Regions from separate parts of the Afipia felis ATCC 53690 genome, predicted to be linked through region 2. Evidence: predicted binding sites of a transcription regulator. Region 2 holds the regulator's gene; each other region holds the start of a gene.
What was found. Region 2 encodes PhoB, which activates phosphate uptake and scavenging genes when phosphate is short. Its sites were predicted from a motif close to TGTCATNNANCTGTCAT; they were not measured.

Region 1: HMPREF9697_RS12370 (DUF2794 domain-containing protein) is a predicted target of PhoB. The motif match lies at 4,433-4,449, and genes of this name have one in related genera.
Region 3: HMPREF9697_RS05120 (RNA degradosome polyphosphate kinase) is a predicted target of PhoB. The motif match lies at 3,375-3,391, and genes of this name have one in related genera.

What each region holds. Positions count from the first base shown of each region.
Region 1 covers NZ_KB375270.1:2,603,400-2,613,190, forward strand. Annotated here, with positions in the region: gene HMPREF9697_RS12355 (ABC transporter permease) at 1-2,411, shown strand, start outside; gene HMPREF9697_RS12360 (Bax inhibitor-1/YccA family protein) at 2,631-3,422, shown strand; gene HMPREF9697_RS12365 (GNAT family N-acetyltransferase) at 3,530-4,060, shown strand; gene HMPREF9697_RS12370 (DUF2794 domain-containing protein) at 4,063-4,428, opposite strand; gene HMPREF9697_RS12375 (DUF1223 domain-containing protein) at 4,832-5,626, opposite strand; gene acnA (aconitate hydratase AcnA) at 5,751-8,471, opposite strand; gene ccmA (heme ABC exporter ATP-binding protein CcmA) at 8,691-9,293, shown strand; gene ccmB (heme exporter protein CcmB) at 9,290-9,791, shown strand, end outside.
Region 2 covers NZ_KB375270.1:2,463,139-2,472,929, reverse strand. Annotated here, with positions in the region: gene HMPREF9697_RS11695 (ATP-binding protein) at 1-1,204, shown strand, start outside; gene pstS (phosphate ABC transporter substrate-binding protein PstS) at 1,335-2,345, shown strand; gene pstC (phosphate ABC transporter permease subunit PstC) at 2,458-3,447, shown strand; gene pstA (phosphate ABC transporter permease PstA) at 3,451-4,296, shown strand; gene pstB (phosphate ABC transporter ATP-binding protein PstB) at 4,332-5,117, shown strand; gene phoU (phosphate signaling complex protein PhoU) at 5,143-5,859, shown strand; gene phoB (phosphate regulon transcriptional regulator PhoB) at 5,871-6,575, shown strand; gene HMPREF9697_RS11660 (GcrA family cell cycle regulator) at 6,653-7,159, opposite strand; gene HMPREF9697_RS11655 (aspartate aminotransferase family protein) at 7,625-8,845, shown strand; gene argF (ornithine carbamoyltransferase) at 8,842-9,765, shown strand.
Region 3 covers NZ_KB375270.1:1,074,680-1,084,470, reverse strand. Annotated here, with positions in the region: gene HMPREF9697_RS05145 (autotransporter outer membrane beta-barrel domain-containing protein) at 1-10, opposite strand, end outside; gene purN (phosphoribosylglycinamide formyltransferase) at 143-796, opposite strand; gene purM (phosphoribosylformylglycinamidine cyclo-ligase) at 805-1,875, opposite strand; gene HMPREF9697_RS05130 (CDP-alcohol phosphatidyltransferase family protein) at 2,035-2,574, shown strand; gene HMPREF9697_RS05125 (P-loop NTPase family protein) at 2,583-3,272, shown strand; gene HMPREF9697_RS05120 (RNA degradosome polyphosphate kinase) at 3,444-5,630, shown strand; gene ppx (exopolyphosphatase) at 5,647-7,179, shown strand; gene HMPREF9697_RS05110 (hypothetical protein) at 7,327-8,460, shown strand; gene rnd (ribonuclease D) at 8,481-9,629, opposite strand.

The DNA of each region.
Region 1 (9,791 bases), 140 kb from region 2:
TCTCCGCGAGTCTCAGCGATGGCCTGAGCCGGCAAGCGCGCGTGCTGCTCGGCGGCGACGTGACCTTCGCTTTGTTCCAGCGCGAGGCGAATGCGCGGGAATTGTCGTTCCTGCACGGCGCAGGCGAACTCTCGCGCGTCGCGACGTTGCGCGGCATGGCGCGCGCGGCCAATGACGATTTCACGCTGATCGACATCAAGGCGGTGGACGACCGCCACCCGATGCTCGGCGAGCTGACGCTCGATCCGCCGATGTTGCCTGCGGATATTTTCGCGCAACGCGACGGCGTGTATGGCGCGGCCGTCGATCCGGTGCTGCTGGCACGATTGAACCTCAAGGTTGGCGACACCGTCAGCGTCGGCCAGACCCATTTCCAGATCCGCAGCAGCCTCACCGCCGAACCCGACAAGCTGCTCGGCGGCATCAGCATCGGCCCTCGTTTCCTCATCAGCCTCGACGCACTCGATGCCACCGGACTATTGCAGCCCGGCGCGCTGGTGCGCTGGACCTATCGCGTCAAGCTGCCCGATCCGAGCGAGGCCGCGGTCACGCAGTTGACCGAGCGCGCACGGCAGCAGTTCCCGCAGGCCGGATGGGAAATCCGCAACTCGCTCAACGCCTCCCCGCAACTGGAACGGAACGTCTCGCGCTTCACCCAGTTTCTGACGCTGGTCGGACTTGCCGCGCTCCTGATCGGCGGCATCGGCGTCGTTAACGCGGTGCGAAGTCACCTCGAGCGCAAGCGCGACGTGATCGCGACTTATAAAGCGCTCGGCGCGAGCGCGGCGATGGTCTTCGCGATCTATTTGATCCAGGTGCTGCTGCTGGCGCTGCTCGGCTCGCTGATCGGCGCTGCACTGGGTGCAGCTCTGCCATACATCGTGCTCGCGCTGTTCGGCCATCTATTGCCGCTGCCGATCGCAGCGAGCATCCACCCCGCCACGCTCGCGCTTGCGGTCGGCTATGGCGTGTTCGCCGCGCTCGCTTTCGCGCTGTGGCCGCTCGGTCGCGTGCGCAACATTCCCGCCGCCGTGCTGTTCCGCGCCGAGGTGTCCGATGAGATGCCGCGCGCCAGCCTGCGCCAGATCGCCGCGCCTGCGATCGCCATCGCGCTGCTCGCGGCGACGGCGGTCGCACTCGCCTATGACAAGAAAATCGCGGCGATCTTCGTTGGCGTGAGCCTCGCGGTGTTCCTGCTGCTGCGCGCCGTCGCTCTGCTGACGATGGCGGTCGCGCGTCGCGCGCCGCGCCCTCGCAACACCATGCTGCGGCTCGCGCTCACCAATACCTATCGCTCCGGCGCGCTGACGCCGTCCGTGGTGCTGTCGCTCGGGCTTGGACTCGCTGCACTCGTAACGGTCACACAGATCGACGCCAACCTGCGTCGCCAGTTCAGTGCGGCGCTGCCTGAACGCGCGCCGTCGTTCTACTTCCTCGACATTCCCTCGGCGCAATCGGCAAGCTTCAGCCAATTCATCGGCGCGATCGCGCCTGACGCCAAGGTGGAGGTGGTGCCGATGCTGCGCGGGCGCATCACCGCGGTGAAGGGCGTTCCCGCCGAACAGCTCAAGCCGTCACAGGACGCCGAATGGGTCCTGCAAAGCGACCGCGGCATCAGCTACGCAGCCGACATACCGGCGGGCTCGAAAGTGGTCGCGGGTGACTGGTGGCCGGACAACTACAGTGGCAAGCCGCTGGTCTCGCTGGAACAGAAGATCGCCGACGGCCTGGGCGTACGGCTCGGCGACGAGATCACCGTCAACGTGCTCGGACGCAACATCACGGCAACCGTCGGCAATCTGCGGAGCGTCGACTGGCAGAACCTCGGGATCAATTTCGTCCTGGTTTTTTCCCCGAATACCTTCCGCGGCGCGCCCCATACCGACCTCGCCACCCTGACTGCGAACCTCTCCACCCCCGCCGATGACGCAAACGTTATCAGGCAGGTCGCCCACGCCTTCCCCTCCGTCACCAGCGTCCGGGTCCGCGATGCGCTCAAGAGCATCGGCGACATTGTAACCAACCTGACGCTTGCCATCCGGGGGGCGAGCCTCGTCACCCTCGTCGCCGCCCTGCTGGTTCTGGGCGGGGCGCTGGCCGCAGGCCACCGCCACCGGGTTTATGACGCCGTGATCCTGAAGACGCTGGGTGCAGTCCGGTTCCAACTCATCGGCGCTTATGCTGCGGAATATGCGCTGATCGGGCTTGCCACCGCCGTGTTCGGGGTGGCGGCGGGGTCGATCGCGGCCTGGCAGATCGTGACCCGGCTGATGCACCTGAGCTTCGCCTGGGAGGCGGCCAATGCCGCCCTGGTCGCTGTCGCCGCCCTGGCATTAACCATAGGCCTCGGCCTTGCCGGTACCCTTCTCGCATTGCGGTTGAAACCGGCCGCGGTCCTGCGCAATCTCTGACATCTGCCGCGCATTAAAAACCTGCAATGACAGATATTTTGCGACATTCAGCCGCGCGGAACGACTTGCGCGCTCTGTGTTATTCTCCCACATACGGAGCAGGTCCGGATTCGCGATAGGCGTCAGTCGATGCTTCGACCGATGCTCGCGACGACCGGAAACAGATTTTCCCGCCGGCATCTCCCTCAAGGGGTGGCGGTCAACCAAGAGGTTTCGACAATGTCGGACTTGGATCGTAACTACGCCTCTCCGTTCGGCCGTGCTGCCGGGCGGGTTGACGCCGCTGCCGTCGACGCCGGCCTGCGCGCGTACATGCTCAAGATCTACAACTACATGACGATCGGCCTTGCCATCACCGGCTTCGCCGCACTCGGCGTGTATATGGGCGCCGTAACCACCGACAGCGCCGCTGCCGTTGGCCGGGTCGGCAATACCATGCTGACCTCGTTTGGCGTCGCGATGTTCGTGAGCCCGCTGAAGTGGGTCTTCATCTTCGCGCCGCTGGTGATGGTGTTCGCCATCTCCTTCGGCATCAACCGCCTGCGGCCGCAGACCGCGCAGATGCTGTTCTGGGCCTTCTCGGCACTGATGGGCGTTTCGCTGTCGTCGATCTTCCTCGTCTACACGCACACCTCGATCGTGCGCGTGTTCTTCATCACGGCGGCGGCGTTCGGCGCACTGAGCGTCTACGGCTACACCACCAAGCGTGACATGACGGGCATGGGCTCGTTCCTGATCATGGGCCTGTTCGGCGTCATCATCGCAAGCATCGTCAACATCTTCGTGGCGAGCTCGATGCTGCAGTTCGTGGTCTCGATCGTCGGCGTGCTGGTGTTCGCAGGCCTCACCGCCTGGGACACCCAGCGGCTGAAGAACGACTACATCTACGGTTATGGCGCGATGGGCGGCGATATCGCCGAGCGCGCGGCCATCACCGGCGCGCTGTCGCTCTACCTGAACTTCATCAACCTGTTCACGCTGCTGTTGCAGCTTCTGGGACAGCGCGAGTAAGAGAAGCGACAGCCTTCCAACGATCAAGCCCCGGCCTTGCGCCGGGGCTTTTGTTTTGCCGCTTATTGATGCTTTAGTTTCGGCCTGCGCAAATTTATGGTCGCGCCATGAGCGACTTCACCATCAGGCCGGCCACCGCCGCCGACATCCCCGCCATCACCACGATCTATGCCTTCGAGGTGCGGGAAAAGACCGCAAGCTTCGAACTCACCGCGCCCGACGAGGCGGAAATGATGCGTCGCTTCACGGCGATTAGCGGCGGGGGCTTCCCCTATCTCGTGGCAGAGGCCGGCGGACGCATAGCTGGCTACGCCTATGCCGGACCCTACCGGCCGCGCCCAGCCTATCGCTACACGGTGGAGAATTCGGTCTATCTCGACCCGGCGTTTTACCGGCGCGGCATCGGCAGCGCTCTGCTCAGTGAACTGATCGCGCAGTGTACGGCGCACGGCTACCGCCAGATGATCGCGGTGATCGGCGACTCAGCCAATGCCGCCTCGATCGGCCTGCACCGCCGCGCGGGCTTTGCCATGATCGGCACCCATCCCGACGTCGGATTCAAATTCGGGCGCTGGCTCGATTCGGTGCAAATGCAGCTTGCGCTCGGCGAGGGCGGCACGACGATTCCACCCGGCTAAATTCAAACCAGCGCGAGCTTTCGGTCGATCACCAGAAGCACGCGCTCGAGTTCATGGCCACGTCGCAGGATCTGGCCGCTCGCGGAGATCACACTGTAGGCACCCTGCTTGCGCGCGAGGCGTGGGTCTTTCTCGATGCGGTAGATCGGAACTTCGGAGGAACGGCGGAAGATCGAGAACACCGCCCGATCCTTCAGAAAGTCGATGGCATAGTCCCGCCACTCGCCGTCCGCGACCATGCGGCCGTAGAGATTGAGGATACGGTTGAGTTCGAGGCGGTTGAAGGTGACCGTTGCAGGCGGCGCGTTCCAGCCGCGCTCAGGTGCCCGATTATCCTCACCATCCAAATCGCCGAGCCCCATTCTCATCTCCGTGTCACCGGCATGACATGATCGGCCCCGCCGCCCGGCTTCGCAAGCCCCATTTCGCCTCACTACGCCCTCACAGCATCGTTAGAAAAAATCATAATGCCGCCCGAATTCCGCCTCCCGGCCGCCGCCGGAGATTGAGACGCTTTGCACGTTGGTTGACCCGGTCCTTTCGGCGCCGGATTCCTCAGCCCCCAGCCCCCCGGGGTCGTCAGGATCGGGTCTATTTTGTTTCTTCCTCACCTGGTTGGTCTCCGACCCGGGAAACGACTAAAGGGCCGCACTCCCCGGCCCTTTTATTTTGCCTGAACGAATCGCACGGCCTTTCGCCCGCGTGGACTCACGCAGCGCAATAACGCCTTTGTCGATACCGGCGGCAGCTATCGGGGGATGTCAGACAGAATCAGTTGGCGAGCGAGGTATAGGCCGCCCCTAACATCGGGCCCGGTCTGTCGCGGCTGCCATCCTGCACGTAAGCAGCGGCGGCATCGACGCCATCGCGGGAGATATTTTCCAAAGGCACCGACCATGTATTCGCAGTGCCATCCCAGTCGCCTACCTTGAGCACGTTGCGGACAACGTTATGATAGACGATCTGGTGACCGCTGTTCTCACCGCGGCCGATCGTGATCGGAACGGCTTTCGACACGGCACAAATCCAGACCTCGGCATGATGACCGGCAGACGCCGCCACCGAGACATTCAGGTAATGACCATCCCTGGAGAGCTTCACCGGCACGCTCATGATGCCGTGCTCGCCACGACTCTTGTCCAGCGCCGCCTCGATGCCCTTGCGATCGCTGCCGAGCACATGGCGCACACCGTTGACGACCACCTGCGGCGTATAGACGTCGCGATCGCCACGCATCGCCGAATACGCCTTCTGCCGCGCGGAGAAGCGCGAATCGGCCAGCGTGTCCTTCCAGCCAAGATAATCCCAATAGTCGATTGGCAGGCTAAGCGCGATGAGCGAGGGATCCTTCGCAAATTCACCGAGCATCTTGTCGGCGGGCGGGCAGGATGAGCACCCCTGCGAGGTGAACAATTCCACTACACCGCGAGGCTCGCCGGCGGTTGCAGGCGCCACTGTCAGCAGGACACAGAGAGCCGCTGCAGAACCGGCGCACAGTGATGTACGCCGGAAGGCCGCAGGCACGGTCTCATGCAACCATGCGGCGATGGGCTCGAAAGACGTCACATGCAACCCTCAAACGAAGCGGCGATACCGCTGCAAATCAGCCTCGTCTTAGGCTTTCTTGCAGGGTAATCGCCACTCACGTCGCGGTGAGCCGCTTCACAGTTCGTTGTGTGCCGTGAAGGCATCACGCCGCTGCGAGATTGCGCAGCACGTACTGGAGAATGCCCCCGTTGCGATAATACTCGAGTTCGTCGAGCGTATCGATGCGGCAGAGCAGCGGAACTTCCTGCTTGGAGCCATTGCTCGAGACGATCTCCGCAACCAGCTTCTGGCGCGGCTTCAGTTCGCCCGCAAGACCGCGAATCGAGACTTCCTCGTCGCCCTTGAGGCCGATCGAAGCCCACGACGCGCCGTCCTCGAAGGTCAGCGGCAGCACGCCCATGCCAACCAGGTTGGAGCGGTGGATGCGCTCGAAGCTCTGGGTGATGACCGCGCGCACGCCCAAGAGGCGCGTGCCCTTCGCGGCCCAGTCGCGCGACGAGCCGTTGCCGTATTCGGCACCGGCGAACACGACCAGCGGCACCTGCTCCTGCTGATACTTCATCGCGGCGTCGTAGATCGACATCTGCTCGCCGTCAGGCCAATGCTTGGTCAGACCGCCTTCCGGAATGTTGCCGTCGGCACCCTTCAGCATCATGTTCTTGATACGGATGTTGGCGAAGGTGCCGCGCATCATCACTTCATGGTTGCCGCGGCGCGTGCCGTACTGGTTGAAGTCGGCCGGGCGCACCTGATGCTCGGACAGATACTTGCCCGCGGGCGAGGTGAGCTTGATCGAACCCGCCGGCGAGATGTGATCGGTGGTGATCTTGTCGCCGAACATCGCCAGGATGCGCGCGTTGACGATATCGGTGGTCGGCTCCGGCTGCATCTTCATGCCTTCGAAGTAAGGCGGATTCTGCACGTAGGTGGAGCTCATGTTCCAGCGATAGGTATCGCTCGCCGTGGTCTTGATCTTGCGCCAGTTGGTGTCGCCCTTGAACACGTCGGCATACTTCTTCTTGAAGATCGTCGAGGTGACGTACTTCTTGATGAAGTCGTTCACTTCCTTCGTCGTCGGCCAGATGTCCTTGAGGTAGACCGGCTTGCCGTCCTTGCCGGTGCCGATCGGATCGACCGCGAGGTTCTTCGTCACGGTGCCCGCGAGCGCGTGAGCAACGACGAGCGGCGGCGAGGCGAGATAGTTCGCCTGCACGTCCGGCGAGACGCGGCCTTCGAAGTTACGGTTACCCGACAGCACCGCCGAGGCGATGATGCCGTTGTCGTTGATCGACTTGGAAATCTCCTCCGGCAGCGGACCGGAATTGCCGATGCAGGTGGTGCAGCCGAAGCCGACAAGGTTGAAGCCGACCGCATCGAGATCCTTCTGCAGGCCGGAATTGGCGAGATATTCAGCCACGACCTGACTGCCCGGCGCGAGCGAGGTCTTCACCCACGGCTTCGCCTTCAGGCCCTTTGCCGCAGCCTTGCGCGCCAAGAGGCCCGCCGCCATCAGCACGCTCGGATTGGAGGTGTTGGTGCAGGAGGTGATCGCCGCGATCACGACGTCGCCATGGCCGAGATCGAACTTCTTGCCCTCGACCGGGAAACGCGCGGTGTCATCGGACTTTTTGTACTCGTTCGCCATCGCAACGGAGAAACCTTCCGCCACCGCAGGCAGCGCCACGCGGCCTTCCGGACGCTTCGGACCAGCGAGCGAGGGCACGACGTCGCCGAGGTCGAGCACCAGCTTTTCGGTGAAAACCGGATCGGTCGAGGCCGCCGTGCGGAACAGGCCCTGCGCCTTGGCGTATTTCTCGACCAGCGCGACGCGATCCGCCTTGCGGCCCGAGGTCTTGAGATAGTCGAGCGCGGACTTGTCGACCGGGAAGAAGCCGCAGGTCGCGCCGTATTCCGGCGCCATGTTGGCAATGGTTGCCTTGTCCGCGACAGAGAGATGATCGAGGCCGGGACCGTAGAATTCGACGAACTTGCCGACCACGCCCTGCTTGCGCAGCATCTGCGTCACGGTCAGCACGAGGTCGGTGGCGGTGACGCCTTCCTTCATCTTGCCCTTGAGCTTGAAGCCCACGACGTCAGGCAACAGCATCGACAGCGGCTGGCCGAGCATCGCGGCTTCCGCCTCGATGCCGCCGACGCCCCAGCCGAGCACGGCAAGACCGTTGACCATCGTGGTGTGGGAGTCGGTGCCGACCAGCGTATCCGGATAGGCGACTTCGAAAGTGCCGGTCTTCTTGCCGACGGTCATCCGTTCCTTACGGGTCCAGACCGTCTGCGCCAGATATTCAAGGTTGACCTGATGGCAGATGCCGGTGCCGGGCGGCACGACGGAGAAGTTCGAGAATGCCTGCTGGCCCCATTTCAGGAATTCGTAGCGTTCCTGGTTCTGCTTGTATTCTTCCTGGACGTTCTTGGCGAAAGCCTTGTTGTCGCCGAAGAAGTTCACGATCACCGAGTGGTCGATAACGAGATCGACCGGCACCAGCGGGTTGATCTTCTGTGCGTCGCCGCCGAGCGCCTTCATCGCGTTGCGCATCGCCGCGAGATCGACCACCGCGGGAACGCCGGTGAAATCCTGCATCAGCACGCGCGCGGGGCGGAATGCGATTTCATGCTGAAGGGTCTTCTTGCGCGCCCACTTCGAGAAGGCGACGATGTCTTCTTTCTTGACGCTGCGGCCGTCTTCGTTGCGCAGCATGTTTTCCAGAAGCACCTTCATCGAATAAGGTAGTCTGGAAATGCCTTTCAGGCCGTTCTTTTCCGCCGTCGGGAGGCTATAGTAGACGTAGGTCTTGCGTCCGACCTTGAGGGTTTTGCGGCTCTTGAAACTGTCGAGGGAGGGCATTAGGCGGGGTCCCGATCTAAAAGGATGACATCACGCAAACACGCTCCGCCGCCTCGAAAGAGGCATCCGCTTTCCACGGTTATGGCATTGCGGGCTGCAACAGGTGCGGGTTTATAGAATCTTTCCAGACTGCGCGCCACACGACAATCGTCTTTGACTCATGCGGTTCTGTAATAGCGGCGCGCCTGATTTCCCGGATTGTGGAATGGGTTGTTTTTAATGGGGCTCTCCGGCCGTAACATATCGTGCACCAGAGGCGGCCGCACGGTTTTTACCGGCGTCAGCTTCGATGTTGCAGCCGGCGAGGCGCTCGCGATCACCGGCGCGAACGGCGCGGGAAAATCGTCGCTGCTACGCATGCTTGCGGGGCTGCTGCCGCTCGCCGGCGGATGCATTCATTATGCGGAAAATGTTTCCGAATTGACGCTTGCCGAACAGACGCACTATCTCGGCCACCGCGATCCCTTCAAACCTGCCCTCAGCGTGCGCGAAAATCTCAATTTCTGGCAGCGTTATCTCGGCAGCGCAGCTATGAACATTGAACACGCCCTGACGGCGGTCGGCCTCGGCGCCATCGGCCATTTGCCCGCAGGCTTCCTGTCGGCGGGACAGAAGCGGCGGCTGTCGATCGCGCGCCTCATCGCCGTGAAGCGGCCAATCTGGCTGCTCGACGAGCCCGCGACCGCACTCGACGCCGCAGGTCAAGCCGCCTTCATCGCCATCATGCAGTCGCACCTCGACGGCGGCGGGCTGATCGCAGCGGCTACCCACGGCCCGCTCGGAATCACCGCTCGTGAATTGCGGCTCGGAGCGCGCGCATGAGCGCCTTCATCGCTTTGATCCAGCGCGATCTGCGGATTTCGTGGAGGCTCGGCGGCGGCGGTCTGCTCGGCGTGCTGTTCTTCCTCAGCGTCGTCGTACTGATGCCGTTCGCGCTCGGCCCCGACGTGCCGCTGCTGAAGCGGATTGGCCCCGCCGTGCTGTGGCTCGGCGCCATGCTCGCGAGCCTGCTCACGCTCGATCGCCTTTTCACCGCCGACCAGGACGACGGTTCGCTCGACCTTCTGCTGATGAGTCCGGTGCCACTCGAGATGAGCTGCCTCGCCAAGGGCCTCGCGCACTGGCTCGCCACGGGCCTGCCGCTGATCGTCGCGACGCCTCTGCTCGGCGTGCTGCTCAACCTCGAACCTGAAACGTCCCTGTTTGTCGCGCTGACGCTGCTCGCAGGCACTCCTGCCCTCACCTTCACCGGCATGATTGGCGCAGCGCTCGCTGTGACCATGCGCCGCGGCGGCCTGTTGCTGGCGGTGCTGGTGCTGC
Region 2 (9,791 bases):
CGGCGCGCTGGTGGCGATGCACGACCTGAAGCCGTCGAGCGCGCTCCTGGTATTTCTGTGCATCGCGGGTGTCTCGCTGGTCCCGCTGCAACTGCACGACGGCGTGCGGACGCGCGAAGAGAAGGGCAGCGAAAGGCTGACGGAAGGCGCTGCGGTGCGCGCCGTGATCGGCGCCATGCCGGAGCCGACGGTGCTGCTCGACCGGGTAGGGCGTGTGCTGCATCTGAACGCGCAGGCTGCGCAGCTTGCGCCGGCGCTGCGCCGCAATGAGTTGGCTTTGTTCGCACTGCGCTCGCCGGAAATCATCACGGTGCTGCGCGACGCGATCGCGACGCTGGAGCCCCAGCGCGTCACCTATGTCGAACGGGTGCCGGTTGAGCGCTGGATGGAGCTTATGGTCACGCCGGTGGCGGTGCCGACCGACTTCGGCGGCAGCGACAATTGCTTTCTGATGACCTTCCGCGACCAGACGCCGCTGCGCCGCGCCGAGGAAATGCGCGCCGACTTCGTCGCCAATGCGAGCCACGAATTGCGCACGCCGCTTGCCGCGCTGTCCGGTTTTATCGATACGCTGCAGGGCCCCGCCCGCGATGACGTCAAGGCGCGGGAGCGCTTTCTCGGCATCATGCACGCGCAGGCGACCCGCATGGCACGGCTGATCGACGATCTGCTGTCGTTGTCGCGCGTGGAATTGAGCGCGCATGTGCGGCCCGAGGCCCGGGTCGATCTGGTCGCGATCTTGCGGCAGGTGATCGACGGGCTGGAGGTGCTTGCCGACGAGCGCGGCGTCGTAATCGAAACGCAGTTTCTGCAGGGGCCGGTGTTCATCGCCGGCGACACCGAGGAATTGCTGCGCGTGTTCGAGAACCTGATCGAGAACGGCCTGAAATACGGTGCATCCGGCGGCAGGGTGACGGTGTCGCTGGCGCGGATCGCACCCGAGGAAGGGCCGGGCGAGATTCGCGTTGCGGTCCGCGATTATGGCCCGGGCATCGCGCCCGAGCATCTGCCGCGCCTCACTGAGCGCTTCTACCGCACCGATGTCGGCGACAGCCGCGCGCAGGGCGGTACCGGTCTTGGTCTGTCGCTGGTCAAGCACATCGTCAGCCGCCATGGCGGCCGCCTGCTGATCGAAAGCGTTTTCGGCAAGGGCGCGACTTTCACCGTTTGTTTTCCCCCGCTGGCCTCGCCCCCCGGCGCATAAAATGCAGCGATCTCAGTGGCCTGGCTGTGTCACATGAGTGTCATCCAACCTTTATAAAAGCTGCACGGGGCGCCTCTAAAGCGGGCGCCGCGGGCCAGATCGGCCCACGCTGATCACAGGGAGACAGCCAGTGAATTTCATCAAGACCATCGTTGCGGCCGGCCTGGTTGCGGCCTCGACCTCCGCCTTCGCGGCGGACATCACGGGTGCGGGTGCGACGTTCCCGTTCCCAGTTTATTCGAAGTGGGCTGATGCCTACAAAAAGGAAACCGGCAACGGCCTGAACTATCAGTCGATCGGCTCGGGCGGCGGTATCAAGCAGATCCAGGCCAAGACTGTGACCTTCGGCGCGTCCGACATGCCGCTCAAGGCTGAGCAGCTTGAGAAGGACGGCTTCGTCCAGTGGCCGATGGTGATGGGCGCCATTGTTCCGGTTGTGAACCTCGAGGGCGTGAAGGCCGGCGAAATGGTTTTCGACGGTGAGACCCTTGCGAACATCTATCTCGGCAAGATCACCAAGTGGGATGATCCTGCGATCAAGAAGCTGAACCCGAAGGTCAACCTGCCGTCGACCGCGATCGCCGTGGTTCGCCGTTCGGACGGTTCGGGCACCACCTTCAACTTCACCAACTACCTCTCGAAGGTCAGCGCTGACTGGAAGTCGAAGGTCGGTGAGGGTACTGCGGTTGAGTGGCCTGTCGGCGTCGGCGCCAAGGGCAACGAAGGCGTTTCGGCCAACATCGGCCAGACCAAGAACTCGATCGGTTATGTCGAGTATGCTTACGCCAAGCAGAACAAGCTGACCTACACCGGCATGGTCAACAGCGCGGGCAAGACCGTGCAGCCGACCGTTCCGGCGTTCCAGGCTGCTGCTGCCAACGCTGACTGGTCGAAGGCTCCGGGATACTACGTGATCCTGACCAACCAGCCGGGCGATGCGTCCTGGCCGATCACCGCTGCGACCTTCATCCTGATGCACAAGGTACCGACGGATAAGGCTGCTTCGGACGAAGCCCTCAAGTTCTTCAAGTGGGCGTTCGAGAAGGGCGGCAAGATGGCCGAGGAACTCGACTACATCCCGATGCCGGCTTCCGTGGTCAAGCAGATCGAGCAGACCTGGTCGGCTGACATCAAGAGCTGATTGTAACCGGCGGGGGAGAGGCAGGCCTTTCCCCCGTCGTTTTTCCAGCACCCGACGGTGCAGGACCGATTATTCGATTGCGTTTTAAAGATAGGGGATTGGCGTGGCAGAGATGGCCGTTCATGGTACCTCGATGGAAGCCGCAGGACCGTACGACCGTGCCCGCGCGTTGAGCGCCTTCAAGCTGGGCGACAAGACATTTTACTGGACGACGCGCATCTGCGCGATCCTGGTTCTGGTGCTGCTCGGCGGCATCATCATCTCGCTGATTATCGGCGCGTGGCCCGCGATGAAGCAATACGGCGCCGCGTTCCTGACGACGTCGCGGTGGGCGCCGTCGGCTGAACCACCGGTACTGGGTGCGTTGAGCCCGATCTACGGCACGATCCTGACTTCGGCCATCGCCATGCTGATCGCCATTCCAGTCGGTCTCGGTATTGCGATTTTCCTCACCGAACTGTGCCCGCTGTGGGCGCGCCGGCCGATCGGCATGGCAGTCGAGTTGCTCGCCGGCATCCCCTCGATCATCTACGGCATGTGGGGCTTCTTCGTCCTCGGCCCCTTCCTCGCCAATACCATGCAGCCCGCACTCATCAATCTGTTCGATGGCGTGCCAGTGCTGGGATCGATCTTCGGCGGGCCGCCGTCCTATCTCAGCCTGTTCAATGCCTCGCTGATCCTCGCGATCATGGTGCTGCCGTTCATCACCGCGATCTCGCGTGACGTGTTCGCGACGGTGCCGCCAGTGCTGAAGGAAGCGGCCTATGGCGTCGGCTGCACGACATGGGAAGTCGTCCGCAACGTGGTGCTGCCGTATACTCGCGTCGGCGTGATCGGCGGGGTCATGCTCGCGCTCGGCCGCGCGCTCGGCGAGACCATGGCCGTGACCTTCATCATCGGCAACTCGTTCCGCATCTCGCCGTCGATCTTCGCGCCGGGCACGACGATCTCAGCCGCCATCGCCAGCGAATTCGCCGAGAGCGACGGATTGCACCAGTCGAGCCTGATGCTGCTCGGTCTTCTGCTGTTCGTCCTGACATTCTTCGTACTCGCCGCCGCACGGCTGATGCTGATGCGGTTGCAGAAGAAGGCGGGGAGCTAAGTTATGAATCCGATTTATGCATCCCGCCGCCGTACCGACCTGATCATTCGTGGACTTTGCTTCGGCGCCGCTATTTTCGGCGTGGCGTGGCTGGCGATGATCCTGTTCACGCTGTTCTACAACGGCCTCGCCGGCATCAGCCTGCAGCTCTTCACCCAGAACACGCCGCCGCCCGGTTCGAACGAAGGCGGTCTGCTCAACGCCATCGTTGGTTCGATCATCATGACGGTGATCGGCGTCGGTATCGGCGCGCCGATCGGCATGTTCGCGGGCACGTATCTGGCGGAATACGGCAAACATGATCGCCTCACCTCGGTGATCCGCTTCATCAACGACATCCTGCTGTCCGCACCCTCGATCATCATCGGCCTGTTCGTTTATGGCGCGGTGGTGGTGCCGATGGGTGGCTTCTCGGCGCTGGCCGGCTCACTTGCGCTTGCGGTGATCGTCATTCCGGTCGTCGTGCGCACCACCGAAGACATGCTGCTGCTGGTGCCCAATCCGTTGCGTGAGGCGGCCTCCGCGCTCGGCCTGCCGCGCTCGCTGGTCATCAAGCGTATCGCCTATCGTGCGGCGCGCTCGGGTCTCATCACCGGCATCCTGCTTGCGACCGCGCGTGTCGCCGGCGAAACCGCGCCGCTTCTGTTCACCGCGTTGAGCAACCAGTTCTTTAGCCTGGACCTGACCAAGGCGGTCGCCAACCTTCCCGTCACCATCAACAATTTCGTGCAGAGTCCCTACGCCTATTGGAAGGAATTGGCGTGGTCTGGCGCGCTGCTGATCACGCTGACCGTGTTGACGCTCAATATCGTCGCGCGCCTGCTGGGCTCTGAGAGGACTGCAAAATGACCGACGTTTCTTCGATCGCCGTTTCCCGCCCGTCCATGCCCCCGCTGTCAGCCGTTGCTCACGACGGTCCGGCCAAGGTCACGGCGCACAATCTGAATTTCTATTATGGCCAGCACCACGCGCTGAAGAACATCAACCTCATCCTGGGCGCCAACAAGGTGACGGCCTTCATCGGCCCGTCGGGCTGCGGCAAGTCCACGCTGCTGCGCATCTTCAACCGGATGTACGATCTCTATCCGGGTCAGCGCGCGGAAGGTGAACTCAAGCTCGACAACACCGACATTCTCGATCCCAAGATCGATCTCAATCTGCTGCGCGCGCGGATCGGCATGGTGTTTCAGAAGCCGACGCCGTTTCCGATGACGATTTATGAAAATATCGCGTTCGGCATCCGGCTTTATGAGAAAATCTCCAAGTCGGAAATGGATGGCCGGGTCGAGCACGCACTGCGTGGCGGCGCGTTGTGGAACGAGGTCAAGGACAAGCTCAGCGCCAGCGGTCTCAGCCTCTCCGGGGGCCAGCAGCAGCGTCTTTGCATCGCGCGCACCGTCGCGGTGCGGCCCGAGGTGATCCTGTTCGACGAGCCGTGTTCGGCGCTTGATCCGATCTCGACCGCGAAGGTCGAGGAACTGATCGCGGAGTTGAAGAAGGACTACACGATCGCCATCGTCACCCATAACATGCAGCAGGCGGCGCGCTGCTCGGACTACACCGCGTTCATGTATCTCGGCGAGCTGATCGAATTCGACGAGACGAGCAGAATCTTCACCTCGCCGGCCGATCGCCGGACCCAGGATTACATTACCGGACGCTTCGGCTGACGGGCTTCGGTATCGGAGAATTAAAATGGCTATGGAACATACCGCGAAGGCGTTCGACGAGGATCTGCAGGAACTGGCCCGGCTGGTCGCGGAGATGGGCGGCCTGGTCGAGCGGCAGATCGTGGATTCGGTGGACGCGCTGATCCGCCGCGACATCAATCTGAGCGCGCGCGTCGTCAGCACCGACGTCGAGCTCGACAAGTTGCAGCATATGATCGAGGAGCGCGGCGTGCTCACCATCGCGCGCCGCCAGCCGATGGCAGTCGATCTGCGCGAGATCGTCGGCGCCCTGCGCGTCGCGACGGATCTTGAGCGGATGGGCGACCTGTCGAAGAACATTGCCAAGCGTGTCGTGGCGCTCGACAGCGATTTCCATCCGCTGAAGCTGATCCGCGGCCTGGAGCACATGACTGATCTCGTGCAGTCGCAGGTCAAGGCGGTGCTCGACGCCTACGCCGCCCATGACGTTCCTGCCGCGATGGTGGTGTGGAAGGGCGACGAGGAGGTCGACGCGATCTGTACCTCGTTGTTCCGCGAGCTTCTCACCTACATGATGGAAGATCCGCGCAATATCGGCTTCTGCATCCATCTGATGTTCTGCGCCAAGAACATCGAGCGGATCGGCGACCATGCAACCAACATCGCCGAGACGGTGTTCTACATGATCGAGGGGCAGCCTATTGCCGCGGCGCGGCCGAAGGGCGACATGACGAGCTTCTCCAGCACACCTTCTGTAGGATAAAAAGGCTATCCATGAACGCAAGAATTCTTGTCGTCGAAGATGAAGAAGCGCTGGCGACGTTGCTGCGCTATAATCTCGACGCGGAAGGTTACGAAGTCGAGACGGTGGCGCGCGGCGACGATGCCGATACGCGGCTGAAAGAGCGCGTGCCGGATCTTGTGGTGCTCGACTGGATGCTGCCGGGGCTGTCCGGCATCGAGCTGTGCCGCCGCCTGCGGGCCCGGCCCGAAACCAAGCAACTGCCGATCATCATGCTGACCGCGCGGGGCGAGGAAAGCGAGCGCGTGCGTGGCCTTGCGACCGGCGCGGACGACTACATCGTCAAGCCGTTCTCGGTGCCGGAACTGCTGGCGCGGGTGAAGGGTCTGCTGCGACGCGCGAGCCCGGAGCGGCTCGCGAACGTGCTGGTCTATGGCGATATCGAACTCGACCGCGAGAAGCGTCGTGTGGCGCGCTCCGGCCGGCCGATTGATCTCGGCCCAACCGAATACCGGCTGCTCGAATTCTTCCTCCAGCATCCCGGGCGGGTATTCAGCCGGGAGCAGTTACTCGACGGCGTCTGGGGCCGTGACATCTATATCGACGAGCGCACGGTGGACGTGCACATCGGACGGCTGCGCAAGCTGCTCAATCCCGGCGAGGAGCAGGACCCGATCCGCACCGTGCGCGGCGCGGGTTACGCGCTCGACGACCGCTTCGCCAAGGTGGAAAGCTGATCGTCAATTTTTTCCGTGTAGAGAGCTGAAAACAAAAAGCCCGCCGGATCGGCGGGCTTTTAATTTGTCTGATGGCGTTACTTGTTCGGCCGGCGGTCACGCCGCCGGTCGCCCGCGGGCTGGTAGGCAACGCGCGAGTGATGGGCACAGTAGGGCAGGCCGCCGAGCGCCTTGCCGCCGCAGAAGAAGAACTCGCTGCTGCCGGGATCGCCGACCGGCCAGTGGCAGGTCTCCTCCGTTAGCTCCAGCAACGTGCGGCGCTGGTTCATCGGCACCACGTTGTCGAAGGCGATCGGATCGGGTTCGGCTTCGACCTCGTAGACATGGGCGAGCGCGGTGTTGCCGCGCGCCATAGGACGGCTGATGCGCATCATGTGCTGTGGAGCGCGCACCTTACGCTGGCGCGGCGCGGCGGACGACGGGCTCTTGGCGCGACCCGACAGGCCGAGCCGGTGAACCTTGCCGATCACGGCGTTGCGCGTGATGTTCCCGAGTTCCGCAGCAATCTGGCTCGCCGAGAGACCGGACTCCCACAATTTCTTGAGCTGTTCGACGCGATCGTCGGTCCAATTCATCACCGTCATCGCTCTCTTCCTTCTCTCTCGTGCCTGGAAGGGGAATCCGGCACTCCGATTGATGGTTCCGAAAATCTCTGCTGCCAGAATCCCTTAACCCTCGCCGGCTGGAAGAACCGGACGCTAGGCCGCTTCGAGGATTCAGAATTTAGGACGCCGCACGAGATGTCGTATCCAGTGCTTAGAACGCTACAATATGGCGTGACTCACGCGCAAGAGTCCGGCTTCAAAGTCCACATGTTCCGAATCAGTCATGCACACAAATCGGCTGCGAAGGCTTATGCGGGACGTCGGCGGAGCCGGTCGGCAAGGCGCAAAACGGGCTCTTTGGCGTGTTGACAGCTAAGTGATGCGGAGAGGATACTCACGCAATGCCGCCCCGTCGGGGCGGCATGTTTCATTTTTACGGACCGTCATGACCGGAGGAATCTCGCGGTTTCCCGGCCGGTCCACCGTTCGTCCTGTCAGGTTGCCATGACCACCACCGCTTCGTCTCACCTCATGCCGGTCTTTGCCCGGGTCGATCTCGCTTTCGAACGCGGCGAAGGCGCGTGGCTGATAGCGACCGACGGTGAGCGATATCTCGATTTCACCAGCGGCGTTGCGGTGAACGCGCTCGGCCATGCGCATCCGCATCTCGTCGCAGCGGTGCAGGCGCAAGCGGCCAAGCTCTGGCACATGTCGAACCTGTTCAAGAGCCCGGACGGTGAGAGGGTTGCCGTGCGGCTGTGCGAGAACAGCTTCGCCGACGAAGTGTTCTTCGCCAATTCCGGCGCCGAGGCGATGGAATGCGCGATCAAGGTCACGCGCAAATACCATGCGGCGAAGGGACATCCCGAGCGCTTCCGTATCATCACGTTCGAAGGCGCCTTCCATGGCCGCACGCTCGCGACACTCGCCGCCGGCGGCCAGGAGAAATATCTCGACGGCTTCGGGCCCAGGGTTGAAGGCTTCGATCAGGTGCCGCTCGGCGACATCGAGGCCGTGAAGAAGGCGATCGGCCCGCAGACCGCAGGCATCCTGATCGAGCCGCTGCAGGGCGAAGGCGGCGTGCGCGAGCCCGCGCACGGCTTCTTCCGGGCGCTGCGCGAATTGTGCAACGACAAGGGCCTGCTGTTGGTTTTCGACGAGGTGCAGACCGGCATGGGCCGCATCGGCGAATTGTTCGCCTATCAGCGGCTCGGCATCGAACCCGATGTGATGGCACTGGCGAAAGCGCTTGGCGGCGGTTTTCCGATCGGCGCGTGTTTGGCGACACGCGAAACAGCGTCGGGCATGACGGCAGGCAGCCACGGCTCGACCTTCGGCGGCAATCCGCTGGCGATTGCCGCGGCGAGCGCCGTGCTCGACGTCATGCTGGCGCCGGGCTTCTTCGATCGTGTGAAGCGCGCCTCGCTTCTGCTGAAGCAGAAACTCGCCTCCGTCGTCGACCGCTATCCAGATGTTTTGACGCAGGTACGCGGCGAAGGCCTGCTGATCGGCCTGCAGGCGGCGCTGCCGACGCCCGATCTGATCGCGGCGCTGCGCGAGGAAAAACTCCTGACCGTCGGCGCAGGTGAGAATGTCGTACGGCTGCTGCCGCCGTTGATCGTGTCGGATGCCGAGATCGAGGATGCGGTCGGCCGGGTGGAAAAAGCCTGCGCACGCCTGACGAAGAATTTGCCGGCGGCTCGCACGGAGAAGGCGGCATCATGAGCAAGACACTGCGCCATTTCCTCGATTTGTCTGAACTGCCGGTGCAGGACCTGCGCGCGATCCTCGACGCGTCGGTTGCGATGAAGAAGAATTTGAAGGCAGGCCATCCCGATCGTCCGCTCAAGGACAAGACGCTGGCGATGATCTTCGAGCGCCCCTCGACGCGCACCCGCGTGTCGTTCGAGGTCGGCATGCGTCAGCTCGGCGGCGAGGCGATCATGTTGACCGGCCAGGAAATGCAGCTCGGCCGGGGCGAGACCTTCGCCGACACCGCGCGCGTGCTGTCGCGCTTTGTCGACATCATCATGATCCGCATTCTCAGTCACGATGCGCTTGCTGAAATGGTGGAATTCGCAACCGTGCCGGTCATCAACGGCCTGACACGGCGCTCCCACCCGACGCAGGTGATGGCCGACGTCATGACCTTCGAGGAGCATCGCGGGCCGATCAAGGGCCGCACCGTGGCGTGGGTCGGCGACGACAATAACGTGTTGGCGTCCTGGGCGCATGCGGCCGAGCGCTTCGGCTTCACGCTGCGTGTCGCGACGCCGCCGCAACTTGCACCGAACAAGCGGCTGCGCGACTGGATCAAGGCCGCCAACGCACCGATCGTGCTCGGCACCGATGCGCAGGAAGCCGTGCGCGGATCCGATTGCGTCGTCACCGACACATGGATGTCGATGGGCGACAAGGACGCCGAGCATCGGCACAATCTTCTCAAGCCCTATCAGGTCGACGAGAAGCTGATGTCGTTGGCGAACCGTGATGCGATCTTCATGCATTGTCTGCCGGCACACCGCGGTGAGGAAGTCACCGATGAAGTGATCGACGGGCCGCAGTCTGTGGTGTTCGACGAGGCGGAAAATCGTCTCCACGCACACAAGGGCATTCTCGCATGGTGCATGGGAGCCGTCGGGTAGACGCTGCAGCGCTTGAATCGCAGGCG
Region 3 (9,791 bases), 1.4 Mb from region 2:
GTGCGATCATGCGGCTGCCGGGACCAGGATGCGATATATCGCAATGATGATCGCATGGAACCGGGCACGGCCTCAACGCGCCGCCTATCGGCCGGAATCTATTGACCCGGCTTGTGGTCGACGCGCCACAGTGCAACTGCCGTTAGAACGAGGGCGAAATCAGCGTTTTCTCGCTGGCCGTCGCGGTAGTGCTCTTGCAGACCCCGCCGTGAATCGACGCCTGTCCACTCGCGACCATCCGCAGCGCCTGCGGATAGATGCGATGCTCGACCTGCAGCACGCGCGCGCCGAGCGTCTCCGCGGTGTCGTTGTCGTGAACAGTAACCGCGCCCTGCACGATGATCGGCCCGGCATCGACATCGGGGATGACGAAATGCACGGTCGCGCCGTGGATTTTCACACCGTCCGCGAGTGCGCGCTCATGGGTGTGAAGGCCGCGATAGGACGGCAGCAGAGCAGGGTGGATGTTGATCATCCGTCCGTCCCATTGCTGGACGAACCATGGCGTCAGCAGGCGCAGGAATCCCGCGAGGCAGACAAGATCGATCTTGTGTTTGAGCAGTTCGTCCTGCATCGCGCGCTCGAAGGCCTCGCGATCACGCCCGAATGGTTTGCTCTCGATAGTTGCCGTCTCGATGCCGGCTGCGCGCGCACTTTCCAGCCCGCCCGCGCCTGCAATGTTCGACATCACCAGCACGATCTCGGCGGGAAAGTCGGGAGCATTGGCCGCCTGGATCAGGGCCGCCATGTTGGAGCCCCGGCCGGAAATCAGAATGGCGACGCGGCGCTTGGTCATGGTGTTCGTCACGGAGCGAGGTCGAGGTGGCCGTCATAGACGACACGCTCGGGACCGGCCTCGGTGACTTCGCCGAGCATCACGGCCCGCTCGCCATTGTCGGACAGCACCTTCATGACGTCGACGGCTTTGTCGCGCTCGACCACCACAACCATGCCGATGCCGCAGTTGAAGGTGCGCAGCATCTCGAGTTCCGCGATGTTGCCTTCCGTGGCGAGCCATTTGAACACCGGCAGGACCGGAACGGCGGCGAGGTCGACGCGGACGCCAAGGGCCTTCGGCAACACGCGCGGGATGTTGTCGGTGAATCCGCCGCCGGTGATATGGGCCAGCGCCTTGATGCCGCCGGTCTCGCGGATCGCCTTCAGGCAGGATTTGACATAGAGCTTGGTGGGTGTGAGCAGCGCGCCGCCGAGTTTCATGACCGGTGCGAATGGGGCCGGATCGTTGAAGCCAAGGCCTGCGCGTTCCACCACCTTGCGGACCAGCGAGAAGCCGTTGGAGTGGACGCCGGAGGACGCCAACCCAATCAGGGCATCGCCCGCTGCGATGTCTTTGCGCGGCAGCAACGTGCCGCGCTCGGCCGCACCGACGGCAAAACCCGCGAGATCGTAATCGTCCTTCTGGTAGAGGCCGGGCATTTCGGCGGTCTCGCCGCCGATCAGGGCGCAGCCGGACTCCCGGCAACCTTCTGCGATACCTGCCACGATGGTGGCGGCTGAGTTGGGGTCGAGCTTGCCGCAGGCGAAATAGTCCAGAAAGAACAAGGGCTCTGCACCCTGGACCACGAGGTCGTTGACCGACATGGCGACAAGGTCGATCCCGATACCGTCGTGGATACCGGTCTCGATCGCGATCTTCAGCTTGGTTCCGACCCCGTCGGTGGCTGCGACCAGCACCGGGTCGCGGAAACCCGCGCCCTTGAGGTCAAAGAGGCCACCGAAGCCGCCGATCTCGGCATCAGCGCCGGAGCGGGCAGTCGCGCGCACCATCGGCTTGATGAGGTCGACCAGCCGGTTACCGGCGTCGATATCCACGCCGGAGGACGAATAAGTGAGGCTGGATTGTTTGTCGCTCATGCCATTTTCCCGAAACCTGGGCGGTGGTTACGTCGGATTCCCAAGCCGTGCAATGGCTCGCATCCGCAGCAAGGGTAGATTATTAGAGGGATGGGAGCCGAAGCGCATCACCGCTGGCCTGGCTCCGCACAACTGAAGCCGCCAAACGGGATTTATGGCTTGAATATCCCCAATTTCATTACGCTCGGCCGTATCATCCTCGTTCCGCTGGTGGTGTGGGCGATCGCGTCCTCGCAGATGACGGTGGCCTTCGTCCTGTTCGCGGTGGCCGGCCTGAGCGATGCCGTGGACGGGTTTCTCGCCAAGCGCTTTAACATGACGACCGAACTCGGCGCGCTGCTCGATCCGATCGCCGACAAGGCACTTCTGGTCTCGATTTATGTCGCGCTGGGGATTACAGGAGCGATCCCGCGCTGGATCGTCATTCTGGTGGTCTCGCGGGATTTCATGATCGTGGGTGCGATGATCGTGTCGTGGATAATGGACAACCCGATGCCGGTGAAACCGCTGATGGCTTCGAAGCTGAACACGGTGGCGCAGGTGGGCTTCGCGGCGCTGGTGCTGGCCTCGCTCGGGTTCGGGTTCAATGCCTCGCCCTATGACGCGATCCTGATGGCGGCGGTGACCGTGCTGACGCTATGGTCTGTCGCGCTTTATTTCATCGCCTGGGTTCATCATGTCACGCCGGAGGCAATGTGAGTACGCCGATGGCCCGCACGCCACCTCGCCAACTTGCGCTCGAACTGCCGCATGCGGAAAGTCTGTCGCGCGACGATTATCTCGAAGGGCCGAGCAACGCGCAGGCGCTTGCGCTGGTGGAGCGTTGGCCGGACTGGTCGAACCGCGTGATGATGCTGGTCGGGCCGGAAGGCTGCGGCAAGAGCCATCTCGCGGCGATCTGGGCGTCGATCTCCGGCGCGCGGATCATCGCAGCGCATGCGCTGACACCGGGGGAGGTTCCGGCCTCGCTCGCGACCGGCGCGCTGGTGGTGGAGCATCTGGAGCCGGGCAGCTTCGATGAGCGCGCGATTTTCCATCTCCTCAATCTCGCGCGGGAGACCAATGCGTTCGTGCTGATGACGGCGCGGACGGCGCCGGCGTCGTTCGAGGTCGAATTGCGCGATGCGGGATCGCGGTTACGGGCCATTCCGGTGGTAAGCGTCGAACCCCCGGACGATCAGTTGCTGCGGGCTTTGCTGGTGAAGTTCTGTGCCGACCGGCAGATGACGGTCGACGAGGGGGTGGTGGGCTATCTCGCCACCCATATCGAGCGGTCGTTCGTGGCTGCCCGTCAGGCTGTCGAAATGCTCGATGCGGAGGCGCTGCGGCAGCGCCGTCCTGTCACCCGCGCGCTCGCGTCGGCGCTGTTTCGCGGGCAGGGCTCATTGCCGTTTTGAAGCTGCTGCCAGCGCCTTAAGTCTTCGCTGACAAACGTCAAATACCCTGATTTTCAAGGGTATCGACCGGTTGCTGCGTCCAATTGACGGGCGGAACGATCCTGTCATTGAATGGTCATGTGCTTTGCCGATGATGGACGAGAGTCGCTCTGAGTCTTAACAGGTTAGATCATGGACGCGGTTGAAGCATCTGTAATTAAAAGCGAAAATACGATTGAGCCTGTGCGTTCGGATGTTGCCGAGAGCCCCGAGCGTTTCATCAACCGGGAATTGTCCTGGCTTCACTTCAATCGCCGGGTGCTGGAAGAGGCGGTCAATACCGATCATCCGGTACTGGAGCGGGTTCGGTTTCTGTCGATTTCCGCCAACAATCTGGACGAGTTCTTCATGGTCCGCGTCGCGGGCCTGAAAGCGCAGATCCGGGAAGGCGTCGCCGAGCGCAGCCCCGATGGCCTCACGCCGACGGAACAACTGCACCTCATCAACAAGACTGTCTCCACGCTCGCCACCGATCAGCAGGCGATCTGGCGCGACCTGCACAAGATATTGGTGGATGCCGGAATCGTGCTGGTGGAAGGGCGCGATGTCACCAAATCAGAGACCAAGTGGATCGAGGAGCATTTCCTCCATCACATCTTCCCGCTGCTGACGCCGCTCGCGATCGATCCGGCGCATCCGTTTCCGTTTCTTTCCAACCTCGGCTTCACCATCGCGCTGCACCTTGTCCGCAAGTCGGACGGCAAGGCGATGAACGCACTGATCCGCCTGCCAGTGAAGATCGACCGTTTCATCCGCCTGCCGTCCGGTGACGATGGCGTGGTGCGCATGATCACGATCGAGCAGGTGACGAGCCTGTTCATTGGCCGCTTGTTCCCGGGCTACACCGTCAGCGGCCGAGGCGCGTTCCGCATCATCCGCGACTCCGAACTCGAAATCGAGGAAGAGGCCGAGGACCTTGTCCGCCTGTTCGAGACGGCTCTGAAACGCCGCCGCCGCGGCTCGGTGATCCGCCTTGAGATGGAAGCGGCGATGCCGGAAGACCTGCGCGCCTTCGTGCAGCGCGCGCTGTCCACGCCCGACGACGACGTGCTGCTGGTGGACGGCGTGCTGGCGATGAACGAGCTATCGCAGCTCACGCGCGTCGACCGGCCCGACCTCGAATTCACGCCCTATGTGCCGCGTCATCCCGAGCGCGTCCGTGACCATGGTGGCGATATTTTCGCGGCGATCCGGCAGAAGGATCTGATCGTCCATCATCCTTACGAGTCGTTCGACATCGTCGTGCAGTTCCTGCAGCAGGCGGCGCGCGACCCGGACGTCGTGGCGATCAAGCAGACGCTTTATCGTACCTCGCGCGATTCACCGATCGTGCGGGCGCTCGCGGAAGCGGCGGAGGCGGGCAAGTCCGTCACCGCGCTGGTTGAACTGAAGGCGCGCTTCGATGAGGAGGCCAACATTCGCTGGGCGCGCAATCTCGAGCGCGCGGGCGTGCAGGTCGTCTACGGCTTCCTTGAACTCAAGACCCACGCGAAACTGTCCTTCGTCGTGCGACGCGAGGGCGGTGGGCTCACCACCTATGTCCACACCGGCACTGGCAACTATCACCCCGTGACGGCGCGCATCTATACCGACCTGTCGTACTTCACGTCCGATCCGGTGATCGCGCGCGACGCCGCGCGGGTTTTCAATTTCATCACCGGCTATGCCGAACCTGTCGATATCGAGAAGATGGCGGTGTCGCCGCTGACGCTGCGCAAGCGGATTCTCGAACATATCGAGGCGGAGGCGAACTTCGCGCGCCACGGCAAGCCTGCGGCGATCTGGATGAAGATGAATGCGCTGGTCGATCCCGACATTATCGATGCGCTTTATGCAGCCTCCCAGGCAGGCGTTTCGATTGACCTCGTGGTGCGAGGCATTTGCTGCCTGCGCCCGGGTATGCCGGGGTTGTCGGAGAACATCCGGGTCAAGTCGATCATCGGTCGCTTCCTGGAACACGGCCGCATCTATTGTTTCGGAATGGGTCACGGCCTGCCCAGCGTGAAGGCGGCTGTGTATATTTCGTCCGCCGATATGATGCCGCGCAATCTCGATCGCCGTGTGGAAGTGTTGTGCCCGCTGCAGAATCCTACCGTCCATTCGCAGGTTCTCGACCAGATCATGGTGGCGAACCTGGAGGACAATGAGCAGAGCTGGCAGTTGTTGCCGGATGGATCGTCAACGCGTATGAAGGCCGGGAAGGGTGAGGAACCTTTCAACGTGCATAAATACTTCATGACGAATCCGAGTCTGTCCGGCCGTGGAAAATCCCTCAAAGAATCATCGCCGCGCAGGCTCACGCGCCGCTCGAAGCGCTGATACGGCTGGCTCTGCCGTGCGGTCGCACGCGTTGCGGCCGCACTTGTCGAAGCATCGCAGGTCGAAAGAGAAAACGGTCGGCGTCATCGACATCGGCTCGAACTCGGTGCGTCTCGTCGTCTATGAGGAATTGACGCGCAGCCTCGCGCCGATCTTCAACGAGAAGGTTCTCTGCGGGCTCGGGCGCGCTGTGCAGACGACGGGCCTGCTCGGCGAAAGCGAAGTTGCGAAGGCGCTGGTCGCACTGCGGCGGTTTCATGCTCTCATCAAGCTGATGAAGGTGGGGCGCGTTTATGCCATCGCCACTGCCGCCTGTCGCGATGCAACCAACGGCCCGGATTTCATCGCCAAGGCGGAACGCATCTGCGGCGTCGAGATCGAAGTTCTCTCGGGTGGTCGCGAGGCCAAGCTGTCCGCGCTCGGCGTGGTGTCGGGCGTGCACAAGCCGGACGGCATCGTCGGCGACCTCGGCGGCGGTTCGCTGGAACTGATCGACGTACGCGGCCATCGCGTGAGTGCGGGTGTGACGCTGCCGCTCGGCGGGCTTGCGCTGCAGGACTCTTCGCAAAAATCGATCAAAAAGGCTGTGCGGATCGTACGCACCAAACTTGCCGACGTGCCGCAGTTGCTGGAAGGCAAGGGACGCACCTTCTATGCAGTCGGCGGCACATGGCGCGCGCTCGCGCGTATCCACATTCTCCAGAGCGGTTATCCGCTGCGGGTGATGCACGGTTACACGCTGACGGCTGCGAGCGCGCTCGATTTCGCCCGCCGCCTGCGCAAGCTTGTATCGAACAACATGCTCGCCGACGTCGAGACGGTGACGGAAGCCCGTCGCCCGCTGCTCGCTTATGCGGCGCTCGTGCTCGAATACATCATCCTGACGGCGCAGCCCTCGACGATCACGTTCTCAAGCTTCGGCGTCCGCGAAGGCCTTTTGTTCGAGATGCTGCCCGAGCACGTCCGCCGGGACGACGGCCTGCTTTCGACCGCGCGGCATATGAACAATCTGCGTTCACGTGCGCCGCGCCATGCCGACGATCTGATCGACTGGACCGACCGTTTTGTCAGGATCGCGAAGGTCAAGGAAAGCCCAGAGGAGAGGCGGCTTCGTCATGCCGCGTGTTTTCTGTCCGATCTCGGCTGGCGCGCGCATCCCGATTATCGTGGCGACGAGACGCTGCATGTCATCGCCAACGGCAATTTCGGTGCGGCGAGCCACGAGGAGCGCGTGTTCCTCGCGCTTGCGGTTTATTTCCGCTATGCGGGCATTGGTGAAAAGAACCAGCCGCGTACCGGACTAAGCGTACTTCTGTCCCCGGCGATGATCGAGCGGGCGCGGGTCGTCGGGCAGATGTTGCGCGTCGGGCATCTGGTTTCGGCGGCGCATCCGGGCGTATTGCCCGCGACGCATTTCAGGGCCCGGGAGCGCAAACTCGTTCTGTCGTTCGATCGGCGGCTGGCCAGCCTGGCCGGGGATCGCATCGCGAACCGTTTCAAGCAGCTCGCGCGGCTTGTGGGGCGCAGCGGAACGCTCGAAGTGCGCTGAAAAGGACCGGCAGATTTTGCCGGACCCGGTCGCTTCTGCACCTGTGCGCACTCAATATCTCCGAAATTCTCCTGAATCTCCAGTCGTGGACGTGGCACGACTCCTGCACCGCTTTCCGTGAGCCACAACGGCTTCCCGGAGCCTGCCATGACCACCATCGGTGCCTATTCGCCATCGCTGCTCAACTCCGCATCGCAGGGATATGCGACGGCGACGCAACCGAGCCTCGCGCAGGTTCTGGATGAGCAGGCATCTGATTCGTCGCCATTCGCCTCGACGAACGTGACCTTGTCGGATGCCGCGAAGAATTATCTTGCCAGCATGCAGGATACGGCCGCTGCAACGGGCGACACCGCGGCGGATGTGACGCCAGCCACGCTGGCTACGAATGCGCGCGCCTGGTTCGATTCCCAGTATAAATCGCTCGGCATTTCGTCGGCGATGCTCGATGGCAAGGTTGCCGTTGATCTCAGCTCGCAAAGCCGTGCAACGCTGTCTGCGGTAGCCTCCAACACCAGCGGTCTTTTCACGTCGGACGAAAGCAGCGCCGCGACGAGTGAGTTACAGGCCCGTTTCAACAACGCGATGGCGCCCCGCGTTGTTGTTGCCCGTCACACCGGGGACTATGCGAGCCTCTATCAGGCAGCGTCCGATTATCTCGATCAGGCCAGCGACGGCGAGAAGGCGAGCACGACGTGGAAAGCGCAGAAGCTCGCCGTGACGAACGGACTGGCGGCGGCCAAGGCCAGTTTCGGAAAGGCGCCTAATACAGGCGATACGAACGATCCGGTCGCGGCGTTGCTCAATGCGCCGAGCAGCGGCATCACCCAACTCGGCTCCGATGCGACGACTTCGCAGGTGGCGGCCAATGCCCGCGCAATGCTCGACGATCAGATCGGCAAGGCCAGGGATAGCGGCAGCACGCTTGTGTTCAATTCGGCGCAGTCTGGGCAGCACGTCGATTTCACCAATTTCGACAACCGGACGCTTGCGACCATCGTGCTCAATCCGGATTCGTCTTTCTCCAGCGATGAAATCTATGCGGCGAAGCAGGAACTCAATCAGCGCACGCGAACGTCGATGTACAACGCGCTGTTTCCGAGCGCGAACAGCAGCAATAATTCAAGCTCGACCGGTGCGCTGGGCCTGATGCAGACCTACAACAACATGAGCGCAGAGGAGAAAACCGTGCTGGGTGTCTCGGACACCGTCACCAACCGCGTGCTGGCAAGCTACAAGACCCAGCAGTCGGTGCAGAACACGCTGGCGTCGTATCTTTAACGCGAGTCTATAATACGGGACTATTTGCGCTCGGCGCTGATCACCCGGCCTTTTTCGATCGCGAGCGCAAGCTTGCCGTGCTTGAGCGCGAGCGCGGATTCGCCGAACAATTCCCGCCGCCAGCCGTGCAGGGCGGCAACATCAGCTTCGTCGTCTGCGGCGATCTGTTCGAGATCGTCCACCGTCGCGATCACCTTGCTTGCCACGGCATGCTTCTCGGAAGTCATCCGCAGCAGCACTTTTAAAAGTTCGACGGTGGCCGCACCATTATTGTTACCACGTGGCTTGTCGAGCTTGGGCAGCGTCGCGGGATCGCGGTCGACGCCGCGCCTGATCGCTTCGACAATGTCCTGCCCCCAGCGCGAGCGGTCAAAGCCCTTCGGCAGCGAGCGCAGGTGCGCGAGCTTTTCCAGCGTCGTCGGCGCATGGGTGGCGATATCGCCAATGGCGTCGTCTTTGAGCACGCGTGAACGCGGCACATCGCGGGTCTGCGCCTCGCGTTCGCGCCACGCGGCGACCTCGATCAGCACGGCCAGTTCGCGCGGCTTGCGTACGCGGGTCTTGAGGCGCTCCCACGCGCGCTCTGGCGGCGCGTTGTAGGTGGAGGGTGAGGTGAGGACTTCCATCTCCTCGCTGACCCAGTCGGCTCGCTTGCGCTTCTTGAGGTCGGCATCGAGCGCGATGAAGACGTCGCGCAGATGAGTGACGTCGGCGAGCGCGTAGGCACTCTGTTCCTTCGTCAGTGGGCGACGCGACCAATCGGTGAAGCGGTGGGTCTTGTCGATCTTGTGGCCGGTGATGCGGCTGACGAGTTGGTCGTAGGCGATGCTGTCGCCATAACCGAGCACCATCGCGGCGATTTGCGTATCGAACACCGGATGCGGGACGATCCCGGCCAAATGCCAGATGATCTCGATGTCCTGCCGCGCGGCATGGAAAACCTTCAAAACCTTCTCGTCGGCCATGAGGTCGAAGAAAGGTTTCAGGTCGATGCCCTCGGCGAGCGCGTCCACCACCACGCCTTCGTCGGAACTGGCGAGCTGCACGACGCAGAGCAGGGGGTAGTATGTCGTCTCGCGAAGAAACTCGGTGTCGACGGTGACGAACGGATGTTTGGCGAGCCGCGTACAGGCAGCGGCCAGTTGCTCGGTGGTGGTAATTAATTCCATGTGTGCTGCATAAACGTTCCCGGGCCGGATGTCGCGCCCGGTTTGGGCGGCCGGCCGAATTTTGATCTGTTTTTCAAGCAATCTGAGACGGCCTCGTCAACCGGGCGTGAATGTTGCATGTGCGTCGAGATGTTGTTCTGCGAGGGATCAAGCAGCGTCTCC